Regions from separate parts of the Shewanella sp. 10N.286.54.B9 genome, predicted to be linked through region 2. Evidence: predicted binding sites of a transcription regulator. Region 2 holds the regulator's gene; each other region holds the start of a gene.
What was found. The regulator MetJ, encoded in region 2, represses methionine synthesis genes. The targets are predictions, from matches to a motif close to TAGACGTCTAGACGTCTA.
Positions count from the first base shown of each region.

Region 1 (3,605 bases), on a different contig from region 2:
ACGGATTCCACATGTATGTCTGACAACTCAAGCTCCATGCCTACTTCGCGAGCCAAAATCAGTACTTTTCGCGCAACATCCATACCACTTAAATCATCACGCGGATCAGGCTCTGTAAAGCACTTATCTCTGGCAATACTTGTGGCCTGGGATAGCGTCATCCCCTCATCTAACATACCAAATATATATGATAAGCTACCCGATAATATGCCATTAAAGCGCAGCAGTTTATCACCGGCAAATAACAACTTTTTAAGGTTGTCGATAACTGGTAGTCCCGCACCAACAGTTGTTTCATATAGGAATTGACGGCGCTGCTTTAACGCAGTTTGACGCAGCGCACGATAATAATCCATGTCACGAGTATTAGCCTTCTTATTCGGCGTAACTACATGAAGCCCAGCATTCATTATCGCAAGGTATTGATCAGAGACGAACTCACTAGAGGTACAATCCACAAGTACAGGATTAAGTAATTGTTGCTCTTTAGCCCACAGCAGCATCTCTTCAATATTGGCAGCCTGCTCTGTTTCAGCTAACAATCCCTGCCAGTTAGACAAGTCGATACCTTGAGCATCCAATAGCATCTGTTTAGAGTTAGCGATACCGCATACGCGTACGGCAATATGCTGCTCTTTTAACATCTGACGTTGTTGTTTAATCTGCTCAAGTAAACCGGCACCAACATTACCGCAGCCAACAAGGAATACATCTAAATAGTGCTGCACATCGAAGAAAGATTGATGACAGGCAGATATCGCATGTTTAGTTTTTCGCTGCTCGACTACTGCTGAAATAGACCGCTCAGATGACCCCTGTGCAATAGCAACAATATTGACAGTGGCTTGCGCCAACGCTTGGAAGAACTTGGCTGCAACACCTTTATGGGTGCGCATACCATCACCAATTAGAGAGACAATAGCCAATTCGTGACGCATCTCGATAGGCTCTAGTAGTTCACTCTTAAGTTCTAGGTCGAACTCCTGCTCTAACGCATATTTCGCTTTAGCAGCATCTTCAGTAGCAACACAGAAGCTGATACTGTACTCAGATGAACTTTGTGTAATCAAAGAAACTGACACGCCAGAACGAGATATTGCGCCTAATATACGGCTCGCCATCCCTACCATCCCTTTCATACCGGGCCCTGAAACATCAAACATAGTTTGATCATCAAGATTAGAGATAGCTTTTACATTGAGTCCGGTTTCATCAGGCTCATTTGATACTAGAGTACCAACTGCTTCAGGGTTTAACGTATTTCGGATGTAGCAAGGAATGTGGTATTGAGCAATTGGCGCCACTGTTTTTGGGTGTAAAACTTTTGCACCAAAATAGGAGACTTCCATCGCCTCTTGATAACTCATTTGTGAAAGAAGCTTGGCGTCAGCAACTACACGAGGGTCAGTATTGTATACACCATCGACGTCGGTCCAGATCTCACAACAGCTTGCTTCAAGACACGCTGATAGTACCGCAGCTGAATAATCTGAGCCATTACGCCCTAAAGTGACTATCTTACCGTCGCTGTCTCCAGCGGTGAAACCAGGCATAACCCATACATGAGCAACACTCAGATCTAGCGCGCCAAATCGCAGTTTACTTGCTTCAATATCAACTACCGATTCCAACCGCGGACCATGTCCTACTAGAAGAGACTCTGGTTCCAATATCGCAGAGGAGTAATTAGCGGCCTTCATCACTTCTACCATTAATGCAGAAGACAATTTTTCACCGCCCACTAACACTGCAGCCTCAACACTCTCAGGGCACTCATTGAGTAGGCTCATACCGGCAAGCTTATCGCTCCAAAAACTCATCTGCTGCTGCAGTCTATTAGCTAAGTGTTGATTTTGTTCATCAGTTAAAGCGCTTGAAGCTTCACCATACAAAGCAATAAAAACCTGCTCTACTTTGGCCAACACGACTTTATAGTCGCCACCTTTAACTGCAACGTCTACCATTTCAATTAAACCATTGGTAACCGTTGCTGGCGCAGATAATACCACCGCTGTACTTTCTGATTTTGCAGACTGGACTACAATATCGGCTGCTGTTCTAAATCGCTGCCAATTTGCAAGCGAGGTTCCACCAAATTTCATTACTTTCATCGAAAACTCCTTGTACCGCGCCACGTTAAGAAACAAAAAAGCCCGCTCCTTTGTGGGGAGCGGGCTTGATATTTAACTTATATCAGGTTGTGCTTAGCCCGCCCCCACGTTGGTAATCGTGGTGGTTGTAATAATCGTGGTGATCATTATCTGATGGCTAGACATATAAATTAGGTTTAATCCAATTGGAATAATTTGTGTGCTAACAGAATTGCTTTTTAACCAAGAAGTGTCAACCCCTAAATTTTCATTATTGTTATTAATAGCCATTTTCTCGAGTAAACAGCAATAAAGCGCTATAAATAACAATTTGAATAAGCAGTCGTTAATACTCTCTTGCCCCAACAAATGTTACGTTAACGTAAACATAAAGCAGATGCAAACATAAGGCTTTGTTAATAAACAATTTATATACATTTTTAATAATGATAAAATTCAAAATATTCTCACTATAGAGATTACAGTCAACTTTTATAATATAGGCTCATTTTTACATTTTAGCCTCTAGGGCTGAAGCGGAGATCTAGCGCAGTTGCTGATAAAATTAAAAAGCACTATTTATGATATTTAGCTATAAGAGGCGACTAACCCTTTTTATTAAGCCCAATCTATTCCTAATAAAGATGTGGCTTAGGTAGCATAAGTCGATCCAATCTGTCGCAAATTGACACAATCCAAGCTAGAATGCGCGCAAATTACCGATTGGAGCCAATATGAAAATCACCGAAAAATGTGCAGTAAGCATCCATTACCGATTATCAGATGCAAAAGGCCAGCTTGTAGAAAGCTCTTTTGAAGGCGAGCCGATGCTATATTTGCACGGTGCAGAAAATATGATCCCAGGCCTAGAGGCTGCTCTTGAAGGTAAAGAGCAAGGTGACGTACTCGATGTAACTGTAGATGCAGAGCAAGGCTATGGCGCATACCATGATGGTCTATGCCAAGAAGTTCCATTATCAGCTTTTGGTGACATCGAAGATATCGTACCTGGCATGCGTTTCATCGCAGAAACAGAAATGGGCCAACGTCCAGTTCAAGTGACAGAAGTTAAAGATGACGTTGTAATCGTAGATGGTAACCACCCTTTAGCTGGTCAAACACTGAGCTTTAATGTTGAAGTGCTAGAAGTACGCGCTGCGACAGAGGAAGAGATCGCTCACGGTCACATTCACGCAGCGGGTTCTAGCTGTGGCGGACACGAACATTCCCATGAAGGTGGATGTTGTGGTGGTGGCGAGCGCAACCACGAAGGCGGTTGTTGCAGTGACGACGAAACCAAAGAAGCTAAAGAAGGTTGTGATGGCAACGGTGGCTGTGGTTGCAGACACTAAAGCTATCTAGTTCTTTAGACTGATTTAAGGCGCGTTTCATTACAAAAATGAAACGCGTTTTTTTTATGCTCTACACTCTGTAGCATCATTTTGCGCAAAAGGAATTGCCAATGCTATCGAAACCATTTTATGAAGCTTTACCCTACTGCTACATTGCTATCGG
Region 1 covers NZ_JBFRIY010000001.1:53,041-56,645, forward strand. Annotated here, with positions in the region: gene thrA (bifunctional aspartate kinase/homoserine dehydrogenase I) at 1-2,111, opposite strand, end outside; gene slyD (peptidylprolyl isomerase) at 2,825-3,442, shown strand; gene AB4135_RS00230 (hypothetical protein) at 3,553-3,605, shown strand, end outside.
Region 1: thrA (bifunctional aspartate kinase/homoserine dehydrogenase I) is a predicted target of MetJ. The motif match lies at 2,262-2,279, and genes of this name have one in related genera.

Region 2 (3,605 bases):
CTCTTTGACGTGACTCTTGCAATCTAATCTGTGGCACTGCGCCTTCATCAGCTATCAATAAAGTACGTGCATCTACGTCAGATGCAGCAACCCCAGACTCGCGCAGTAACGCTGCCAATAAGCGGGATGACCAGCGTTCACCAAAGCTCACCACTTGGCTGCTCTGGTAATCATTGATAGCCGTTAATGAAAGTAAGCTTATCAACTGCGCTTTATCATTCGACAGTCGCTCTCTTAAGGAGCGAGCTTGCTCATTAGATAACAACTGTTCTATCAGCTTTTGTTGAAAACTGATTAAGGTTTGCAGCTCTTCCTGCCAAAGCTGCTTAGTCGTGCTCAGCTCAAGCAGGCGGTAGAGAAAATTGGTACTTTTACCTGCTGCGGAAACCACAACTAGATCATCACTATGACCATGAGTCAGGAGAATATGTGCAACGCGACGGTAACAGTCTGCGTCGGCTAAACTGGAGCCACCAAATTTATGTAAGTGACAACGTGCCATCCTAAACCCCTTTAATTAACAAGCTACAGCTGCATTAAGCGCAGCTTCAATATCAGCAACAAGATCGTCAGCATCTTCAATACCAACAGAAAGACGGATAAGGGTGTCTTTTACCCCCGCCTCTGCACGCGCTTCTGGTTCCATCGCTCTATGCGTCATGGTTGCAGGCACCGCCACTAGACTTTCTACTCCTCCGAGGCTTTCTGCAACAGAGAAATAATTAAGATTTTTTAAGAAAGCGATTAAGTGCTCTTCACCGCCCTTCAGCTCAAAGCTAAGCATGGCACCGAAGCCCTTCTGCTGCTTAGCGGCAATTTCATGGCCTGGATGATCTGCAAGGCCCGGATAATAGATCTTTTCCACTGCACTATGAGCGCTAAGAGTAGCAAGAATACGCTGGGCATTGGCTTGATGCTCACGAATTCTCACTGCAAGTGTTCGAATTCCGCGCAATGTAAGGTAACTATCAAATGCACCACCCGTTAGCCCAAGCGTATTGGACCACCAATGCAGTAACTCACCCAACTCTTCATCTTTAGCCACCACAGCGCCGCCCACTACATCGCTGTGACCATTAATGTATTTGGTGGTTGAGTGAATAACAATATCTGCGCCAAGTAAAAGCGGTTGCTGCAAGATAGGCGATAGGAAGGTGTTATCAACGACAACTAATGCGCCAACTTCATGGCTAGCCGCGCTAATCGCTTCGATATCAACAACCCGTAATAATGGGTTTGAAGGGGTTTCTAGCCAAACCATTTTAGGTTGTTTAGCAATTGCGCTAGCTAACGCGGCGGCATCAGTTTGATCGACCACCTCTAGCTTAAACTGACCTTTCTTAGCCAGATTGGTAAATAAGCGGTAACTGCCACCATAACAATCATGAGGCACCACTAGTAAGTCATCAGGACCAAGCAAACTTGTCGCTAAAGTAATTGCCGCCATTCCAGTGCATGTCACCACGCCAGTACAACCTTTTTCTAGTTCAGCAATCGCGTCACCAAGAATGGAGCGAGTTGGGTTACCTGAGCGGCTGTAATCAAAATCTCTTGGATTTTTGTGACCATCAAAGGAATAATTTGTAGAGAGGTATATGGGAGGTACAACTGCACCATGTTGGGTATCGGACTCAATGCCTTGGCGCACAGCAGCGGTGGCTAGTTTACGCTCGGTCATGTACTACTCCTCGGTCTACATTTTCTTATTAGGGATGTCTGGACGTCTAAATGTACCTAAGCTATCCACCCTCGTCAACCAATTTAGCCGTTTAGACGTCCAAGCATTTAGAAATCTATTTGCATTTGTCATAAAATAGAGGCAATAATTTGACTGCGCTGCATAAGGGGTTAAAATCTGCCCCGCATTTTAAAATTACAGGTGAGTCAATGACTGAGTGGAACGGCGATTATATCAGCCCATATGCTGAACACGGAAAAAAGAATGAGCAAGTGAAAAAAATTACTGTCTCTATTCCTTTAAAAGTACTCAAAGTGCTTACCGATGAGCGTACACGCCGCCAAGTGAACAACTTACGTCACGCCACCAACAGCGAATTACTCTGTGAGGCGTTTCTACACGCGTACACAGGTCAACCGCTGCCAAATGATGGTGACCTTTCAAAAGATAAGCCTGACAGCATGCCTGCAGAAGTTAAGCGCCTCATGGATGAAATGGGTATCGAGTGGGAAGAGCTCGAATAACCAAGTGATGACATTGAGGACCTTAGGTGGTCCTCTTTTGATTTTATAGCGCTCTCTATTAATACCGATCCATTGTTACTGAACGGTTTTGCAAGCAATGCAGACAGCGATTTAATAATGTCTGTTTTTTGGCTATAGCGACTTATACCTTAATTCACAAGGTTGTCATTGCAATCTAGTCTACACCAGTAGCCTTAACTAAGATTGCACTCCTACTCGCTCTGCGCCTCGTTGAGTGAGTTTTAAAGCCATTACGGGGCTAAATAGATGTTAGATCCAAGCACACTGATTCTCGCTTCACTGATCATATTTTGTGGTGCATTAACTCAAAGCTTAATTGGCTTTGGCTTAGCTGTGGTCGCCAGCCCACTACTTTACATTATCGAGCCCTCTCTTGTACCAGCCCCAGTGATTTTGATGGGTTTTTCAATCGCTGCATTAACGTTGTTTAGAGAAAGGGGACAACTTGAGTTCAATGGACTGCAATATGCGTTACTCGGGCGTATTCCTGGTGGGACCTTAGGTGCGATGCTTATTCTAACCGCACCTCAAGCGGTTCTGGGGCTTGCTATAGCCTTTATTGTGGCCTTGGCGGTTGGCTTAAGCCTACTCAAGTTTAGTCTGCCTGTTAATCGTTTTACATTGTTTATGGCAGGGATCTTGTCCGGTGTATTTGGCAATATAGCCGCCATTGGTGGACCGCCACTGGCGATATTACTTGCGGGTAAAGATGCTGCTCAATTTAGAGCGGCACTATCAGCATTCTTTATTTTCAGTTCTATGATCGCCTTAACTATTCTAGGGTTCGCTGGACTATTAAAGCTTGAACATTTGTGGGTTTCTTTGATGTTACTGCCGTCAGTTATACTCGGCTATGTGGTGGCAGGGAGACTGGTAGGCAAAGTTGATAAACAAAAAACCAGAACTTTCACTCTGGTCTTGTGTAGTTTAAGTGCAGTGATTTTGACGATTAAGTCTATTATTGAGTTAAGTTAGGCTCATTACCGATAACGGCCTCAATTTTAGAAATGATAAGAGGTCTGCAATACTCCACCTAATGCTTCATCATTGCCAAACATACCAGTAAAGTCTAAGAAGAAAGATTCACCAATGGTAAAACCAGAACCAATAGAGTAAATGTTAGCAGTAGAGTCTTTCATGTCATGACGGTAACCCAGTCGTAGCGACATCCAATCAAAGGCTCTAACTTCACCGCCAATGCGCCAATACTGTGTACCATCAAGTTCTTTAAACTTCTTATTCTCAACCAAGTCGACGTCGGTGGTGACCGTTAGCTTTCTCCAGTCATACGCCACACCGGCGGTGACCAATGGCTCAACTCTGTAGGTAAACTTATTACCTTCAACTTCATTAGTTTCCACATCTTGGCTGATAAGATTACG
Region 2 covers NZ_JBFRIY010000057.1:15,018-18,622, forward strand. Annotated here, with positions in the region: gene AB4135_RS18390 (bifunctional aspartate kinase/homoserine dehydrogenase II) at 1-502, opposite strand, end outside; gene metB (cystathionine gamma-synthase) at 518-1,678, opposite strand; gene metJ (met regulon transcriptional regulator MetJ) at 1,888-2,202, shown strand; gene AB4135_RS18405 (sulfite exporter TauE/SafE family protein) at 2,470-3,198, shown strand; gene AB4135_RS18410 (conjugal transfer protein TraF) at 3,225-3,605, opposite strand, start outside.

Region 3 (3,605 bases), on a different contig from region 2:
AATACAATAGACTCAAACTCATGCTCAATCTTAACCGCCTTACCGCCCTCTTTCGCTAACGTATAACCTTTAGGAAATGCGGTAAAGTTTTCGACATCATTAGTAAAGTTAAATTCAAAATCGTCAAAATGTTTGTTCACAGAACGGCAGACTTGATAGAGATTTAATCGTTTAAGGTCAAACTCAGGCAATTGTAGATCTTTACCGGTCATCAACAAGGTCAGCATCTCTTTCATGGCGATAAAACGTGTCATATCGTTTTGGCCCATTGGGAATACTTTGCCTAACTCGATGGTGAAAGCATCAGCTCGATAATTCTCAGATGAGAAGTAACTGAAGGTTGTTGTTGGTTCATGATGAAATAAAATGGTATTTACGCCACAAGATTCAAGGAACATTATCTGCTCTCTACTGTACTTTCGGCCAGGTCGATAAGGATAGATAGCGAACTTTTCGTGCTTCGAGCCGCGTATAGCAGTATGCAAATCATAGTGTATACGGTGTCTTTCACCGGACTGTGAAGCGTAAAACCTATCGACATATTGCTCTAACTTATGAGCACGAACGCGCTCTGGATTACACAAACCTTCATCACGTGAATGAGCGCCATTAAACAAGCGGTTTAAATTCTCATCAATAAAACGGGTACCATTGTGAATAGCAGCAGGGTTACCAATGAGAAACATGACCCGCTGCGTGAGCATTAACTCTTCAGACAAAATTTGAGTGATTAATGCATTGCACAGTTCGATCGGTGCAGTCTCATTTCCATGTACCGCACAAGACAGCACAATATCTTTACTGTGCCTTGCTTGCATTGGCGAAAACACAATAACGCCGGTATCCCATACTTCAACATGCGTATGCTCACCCAAGTCAAATTCAAAGCTCTCAGAGAGATATTGAGGGTGAGCCAATGTTAGTGCGAGAAAATCCTTAGACTGCTTCAATTCATGAAACACAAATCACTCCTTATTTATACTTGTCAGTGCGCAGGTGGTAAGAATGATTATCCATTTAAACCAAGCTACTTCGGCGCTAATGCTCTGGATATTAGCACGAAATGCAGCTACAGAAGGCATCGAATTTGCCGTCTTAGTTCAACAAGTAATCAGCTAGATTAATTTGTACTTGCATTGCAACTAAACTTAAAACACAATGAAGACATCTAGCCATTTAGACGGCTAACAATATTTAAGGAGTCGACATGGCTTTAGCTACATTCGGTGCAGGTTGTTTTTGGGGTGTTGAATATTTTTTCAAGCAAGTAGACGGTGTGGCTAACTGTGTCTGTGGCTATATGGGTGGAAACGACAAATATTCATCTTATGCTGACGTGAAAGCAGGAATTACCGGTCACGCTGAAGTTGTACAAGTCGAATACGACCCTAACAAGGTTTCTTTCAATGCCCTGCTTGAGATCTTTTGGAAAAACCATAATCCGACGACGCTAAACCAGCAGGGTGAAGATGTCGGCGATCAATATCGAAGTAGTGTGTTTTTTCACGACGCATTACAACAAAAACAAGCACAGATTGCCAAACAAGCAGTCATAGACAGCAAAAAGTGGGGCAATAAGCCAATCGTGACCGAAATTGTTGCTATCGAGCAGTTCCATGAAGCAGAAGCTTATCATCAGGACTATTTAGCTAAGAATAATCTACCGAGCTGTCATATTAGTTTCTAAACTGGGTAGAGAACACTGTTCATTTCTGACGATTAACTCTTAAAGTTTTCAATAAAAAAACCACAAAATAAAGGCGCCATTCGGCGCCTTTATTATTAATAAATCTGATACTAACCCGCTAGAGCTTGTTCAACTATCTGCTGCGCTTCTGCTAACAAAAGCTGCAGATGTTGTTCACTCACAAAGCTCTCACCATAAAGTTTAAATAACGCCTCGGTCCCTGACGGTCGAGCTGCAAACCAACCATTCTCGGTTGAGACTTTTATACCACCAATTGCTGCGTTGTTGCCTGGCGCATGGGTGAGTCGTTGGCTAATAACATCGCCAGCGAGAGTTGTCGCTGATATCGACTCAACAGTGATCTGACTAAATTTAGCCTTGTTCTCTAAACTAATCGGGCTATCAATCCTCTGGTAATAACTTTTACCAAATTCAGCTTCAAGTTCAAGGTAACGTTGCTGTGGTGTTTTACCGGTAACAGCGAGTATTTCCGCTGCTAATAAGCACAGAATAAAGCCATCTTTATCGGTACACCAAGTGCTACCATCAAGTCTTAAGAAAGCTGCTCCAGCACTCTCTTCCCCGCCAAAAGCAAAAGTACTGTTGGCAAGACCGTCCACGAACCATTTGAAGCCGACCGGGACTTCTGACATACGTTTGCTGTGCATGTCACAGACCTTATCAATCATGGCGCTCGACACTAATGTTTTACCTATTAGCATGTTGTCGGTCCAATCAGGCCTATGGGTTACCAAGTAGTCAATGGCAACGGCAAGAAAGTGGTTAGGGTTCATTAAACCTGTACCTGGGCACACAATTCCATGACGATCATAATCAGGATCATTGCCAAAGCAGAGATCGTAATTATCTTTATGGGCAAGCAGGCCCGCCATTGCGTAAGGCGATGAACAATCCATGCGAATTTTGCCATCTTTGTCTAACGGCATAAAGCTGAAGCTTGGATCAATGTTGTTATTAACAATTGATATGTCTAAGCCATATTGCTCAGCGATTGGTTGCCAATAGTGAATACCTGAGCCACCTAGCGGATCCACGCCTAGACGTAGCTTAGCATCAGCAATAGCTGGCAAGTTTATAACGTTCGCCAAATCATCTACATAAGGCGTAATAAAATCTTCTTGGTTAACAAATTTAGACTGTAGCGCCAGGGTATAATCGCAGCGTTTAACGCCGACTAAACCATTCGCTAAGTATTCGTTGGCTCGATGTTGGATCCATTGAGTGATATCACCTTCAGCTGGTCCGCCATGGGGAGGATTATACTTAATACCGCCATCTTGAGGTGGGTTATGCGACGGAGTAACAATCAGCCCATCGACTAAATCCCGTTCTCTATTTTTATTTGCGCAAACAATGGCATGTGAAACAACGGGCGTTGGGGTAAAGCCATCATTCTCATGTACTGCGACGGTAACTTCATTTGCGACTAATACTTCAATAACCGATATTGCTGCTGGCTGAGATAAAGCGTGGGTATCGATACCTAAGATCAGTTTGCCGCTAATACCTACTTGAAGGCGGTAATCTGCAACAGCTTGTGCGATAGCGAGCAGGTGCGCCTCATTAAAACTGCGTTTAGCTGCACTGCCACGATGTCCTGAAGTGCCAAAGGTCACTTGCTCAGTAACCTCTGCTACATTCGGGCTCAATCGATAATATAGGCTGATTAGTTTAGAAGTGTTGACCAAATCCTTTTGTTCAGCAATCTGCCCTGCTCTTTCATGTATAGCCAAAAACTAGCTCCTTTAGTTACTGTTATATTTTATATATTAAATTTTACTGGTGATGGCTGCAACTTGCTCTTCATCGGTACCAAATTGCGTTAATACTTCTGACAAAATAGTGCGTTTCTTAGCAGTGTTATTATTAGTCGTCACCCAAAAACCGCTGGTACCAA
Region 3 covers NZ_JBFRIY010000018.1:132,479-136,083, reverse strand. Annotated here, with positions in the region: gene astE (succinylglutamate desuccinylase) at 1-962, opposite strand, end outside; gene msrA (peptide-methionine (S)-S-oxide reductase MsrA) at 1,208-1,687, shown strand; gene pgm (phosphoglucomutase (alpha-D-glucose-1,6-bisphosphate-dependent)) at 1,798-3,441, opposite strand; gene seqA (replication initiation negative regulator SeqA) at 3,478-3,605, opposite strand, start outside.
Region 3: msrA (peptide-methionine (S)-S-oxide reductase MsrA) is a predicted target of MetJ. The motif match lies at 1,170-1,187, and genes of this name have one in related genera.

Region 4 (3,605 bases), on a different contig from region 2:
AGCCTGCGCTGGGTGGGTTTCCACTCCAAACACCGCCCTCTTTGAAACAGGTTTGCTGTCTGGCTTCTGGATACTCTGACCAGCCATGTGCCTGCACTTGGCTGCTAGAAAATATCAATAGTGCCGAAGTAACAGCTATATTGAACAAACTTTTATTCATCTTAATACTTCCTTTATTAAATAAGAGTGTTTCACCAATTGCTAATATCAATAACTGTACAGGCGACAAAAGTTCTTCAATTCTTAAACTAAATATTACCAAGTGACGATTTTACAGCAGGATATATCGGCAATGAGTAGTGGATTGAATAACCCTATCAGACGAGATAAATGGCTTAGCGCTGAGTGCTAACCAAACCCAAAATATTGATTGGCTGACAAAAAAGTTTTATCAAAGAAAAGCAGAGAGTAAGGTTCTCTCTACTGTTGATTATTACCTAGGTAGAATCGTTAGCGGCGTATAAGGTTACCGTAGCATTGCTGCTTGCCCCAGATGCAGTTGTAAGCAGTTCCTTCAAGTAAGGTGTAATAAACATCGACGTAATCATCATCGTTGGTGAACCAAGCCTAAGCTATAGCTTGCAAAATACCATTGGTGAGCTGCGGAATGATTGTATAGCTTTGGGCGTCAGGGAACATGCGCATGAGAGCTGTTGCTTCTAACTGTTACCGGCTAGCACCCTGTAGTTAGTGCCATCATCATGATCCATGAGCAGTACGTCAGCAACAGGCGAGCGATAGCGCAACCAATGGATCAACACTTGGTTCGGGAAATAAGTCACGCATCGTAATCTAAGTAAGCCAGTTCAACGATTTCAAGTACAGGCTCTTGGTCATCTTTTAAACTAATGTGAGTTAACACTGTGGTTGAGATTTGCTCCGCAGCAACTCTCAATTTTAAATCTGCTGCAGAAACATGAGATATGGTTGCTAACGATTACAATGGTTTGCAACCATCACTTGTTTTTATGTCAGCAGATTAAGTTTATCAAAATGTAATTGTCGCCCCCACGGTATACATCCATGTTTTATCTAATATATCGAAGTATTCAACTTCACCTCTAATTGCAAAACTGCCCAGTTCAAACTCTAGTCCAACACCCGCGGCGAGATCGAAACCGTCATCTGTGATTTTTTCTTCAAAATACTTTAAGTCAGTATCCCAGTAGATCCCCCCTAACTTACCAAAGATACGAACAGGCCCAACCGGAATACCTGCGACGGCAAATATATCCAAACCATAAGGGTCTACGCTGGTACTTAAGTCAGACGGAGAGCCTAAATCGACATAGCCTGCTTCTATCGCCAGCACACCAGAAAACTGGTAGCCACCATAGATTTTCCATGCGAAATCGTTTTCATCAAACTTGAAATCGTCGAGATTATAATCACTGCCAGATTGTTCTATACTCGCCGACCCAACAGATGCACCAAAGTATAATCCTTCATCTTTAGCTTGCACCGAAGTACAGATCAACACTGACATCAAACTCAATATGAGCAAATTGATATATTTCATCATCCTTAATTCCCCTTGTTCCCTAATTAATATCGCGAGTGTGCAACTAGCATTATCAAGCTGTGCTTCAATAACCACTGGCACTCATTGAGAATAGTCAACAACATGATTAGTGCAAATTCAGCAAGCGGCATGGAAAAATAAGATAAGAGTAACGTCTAGAAAACGAGGGGCTTACCAGAGCAAGCTAATGACCTAATTAGCACCACTAATTTCAACATGATAAAAATTTATTATGTTGAGTCTTAACAACAGCCAAAATTTAAGACACAATGGGGCTAATATCCATCTAGACGGCTAAACATGAAAAAATCATTGAAACAGCGTTCGTCCGATCATCACCGTGGGATCTACTTTATTGGTACAACCCCACCTAAAATCGATACTGATTTTGAATCGGTCAGTACCATTGCTGATAAGTTGTTAGCCCGTCTTGATGAGATAAGCTTTGATGGTTTAATCATTTACGATATTCAGGATGAAACCAGCCGTATTGATACGCCGCGGCCTTTTCCGTTTAAGGCCACATATGATTCTGGCACCTATGCTCAGCTGCTCAATCAAAAGTCAGCCAAACCTGTTATCGCCTATAAGAGTGTCGCCGGTCTTGATGAGGAGAGCTTTAATGAATGGTTATCTCGTGCGTGGTATCAAAATAATGTAAGAGATTTAGTATTAGTTGGGTCACCATCGACTCAAGCTGCCAGTTCATTGCCTTTAAATGACGCTTACCGTGTGTTAGCCGCACACTCTAAGGAGTTCTATCTTGGTGGCATTGCAATTGCGGAGCGTCATTTAAGTAAGAAGAATGAGCATATTCGTCTATTGGGTAAGTCGACTTTAGGCTGTGAATACTACATTACCCAAGCTGTGTATAACGCCCAAGCAACTATCGATATGTTAACCTGCTACGCCCAGGAATGTGCGCTCAATAATATAAAGCCAAATCGGGTCATTCTGACATTCTCCCCTTGCGGTAGCGCTAAAACCTTAGAGTTTATCAACTGGCTGGGTGTATCCGTTCCCGAAGCCACCCGCGAACGTATATTGTCAGCCGACGATCCTCTATATGAGTCAATCAAGGTCAACCACAGTAACCTACTGAAAATTTTGGCAGCGGTACTGCCGCTCAATATCCCATTGGGGCTGAATATTGAAAGCTTAACCAATCGTAAAGCTGAGATTGATGCCTCTATTTTGATGTACAAGCTACTTAAGGGCACAATGAATCAAGCCTTAGCCCAAAATCAAATAGATCAATTTGTGCTAAACAGATAACACCAGTTGTAAAAGTATCGCCCTGCGGTGTGCGTTGACCGTGGGGCATAATACGCCCCGCTCTGCATCACACCTAAAGCTTGCCCGAAGGCACACAATCACAGTGTTACTGATTGCAATTTTTTATCAATTCTTTAACCAGTTAATCAATCGTTAAGTTACGGTACAGCATTCTGCAGTTATATTAATTATCGAATTAGGATGATTAAGCAGAGGCGACAGATGAAAAATTTAACCAATATGTTAACGACAGCAGTGAAAACAGTAACCACTATCGCGCTGACTTTATTTGTCTCAATTGGCAGCGTTCATGCATCACCCAATACTGCAGTAACAGCTGATTTAGTTAAATCAAAAACTGATCAGAACCTGTTAGTTTGCCAATATCAAACTGTATCTGGTAGCCACTTCCAAGTGTTTGACAAGGCCTTAGACAATGAAAGCCGTTGCCCAACTAACATGCAAGTCGCCCACGAGACGATGCTTACTGATGCAGAACAAGCCCAGATCAAACAGATGCTTTCCCTGAAGAATTAATGATTGCTCAAGCTAACCAAATTGAAATTTAAGCGCGGCACAAGCTGCGCTTTTTTGTGGCTGCGTTTAATACCAATTACAGCTCAAACAGTTATTGAAAAAGGCTAAAGGCCGTAACAACGAGTAATATTCGCTTTACCTTCCTAAGAGGTATTCATGTTCAAATATATGGAGTAAGAGTTTGACTATTCGATGCTTATTATCAAAAGAAATGGTGTGAAATCACAGAAGGCGTTAATTATTGAATGATGCTAGGTTCTTTTATTGTTTA
Region 4 covers NZ_JBFRIY010000024.1:145,984-149,588, reverse strand. Annotated here, with positions in the region: gene AB4135_RS09715 (lytic polysaccharide monooxygenase) at 1-160, opposite strand, end outside; partial or broken gene AB4135_RS09710 (hypothetical protein) at 451-531, opposite strand; gene AB4135_RS09705 (DUF3103 family protein) at 660-761, opposite strand; gene AB4135_RS09700 (outer membrane beta-barrel protein) at 989-1,519, opposite strand; gene AB4135_RS09695 (methylenetetrahydrofolate reductase) at 1,823-2,797, shown strand; gene AB4135_RS09690 (hypothetical protein) at 3,020-3,334, shown strand.
Region 4: AB4135_RS09695 (methylenetetrahydrofolate reductase) is a predicted target of MetJ. The motif match lies at 1,802-1,819, and genes of this name have one in related genera.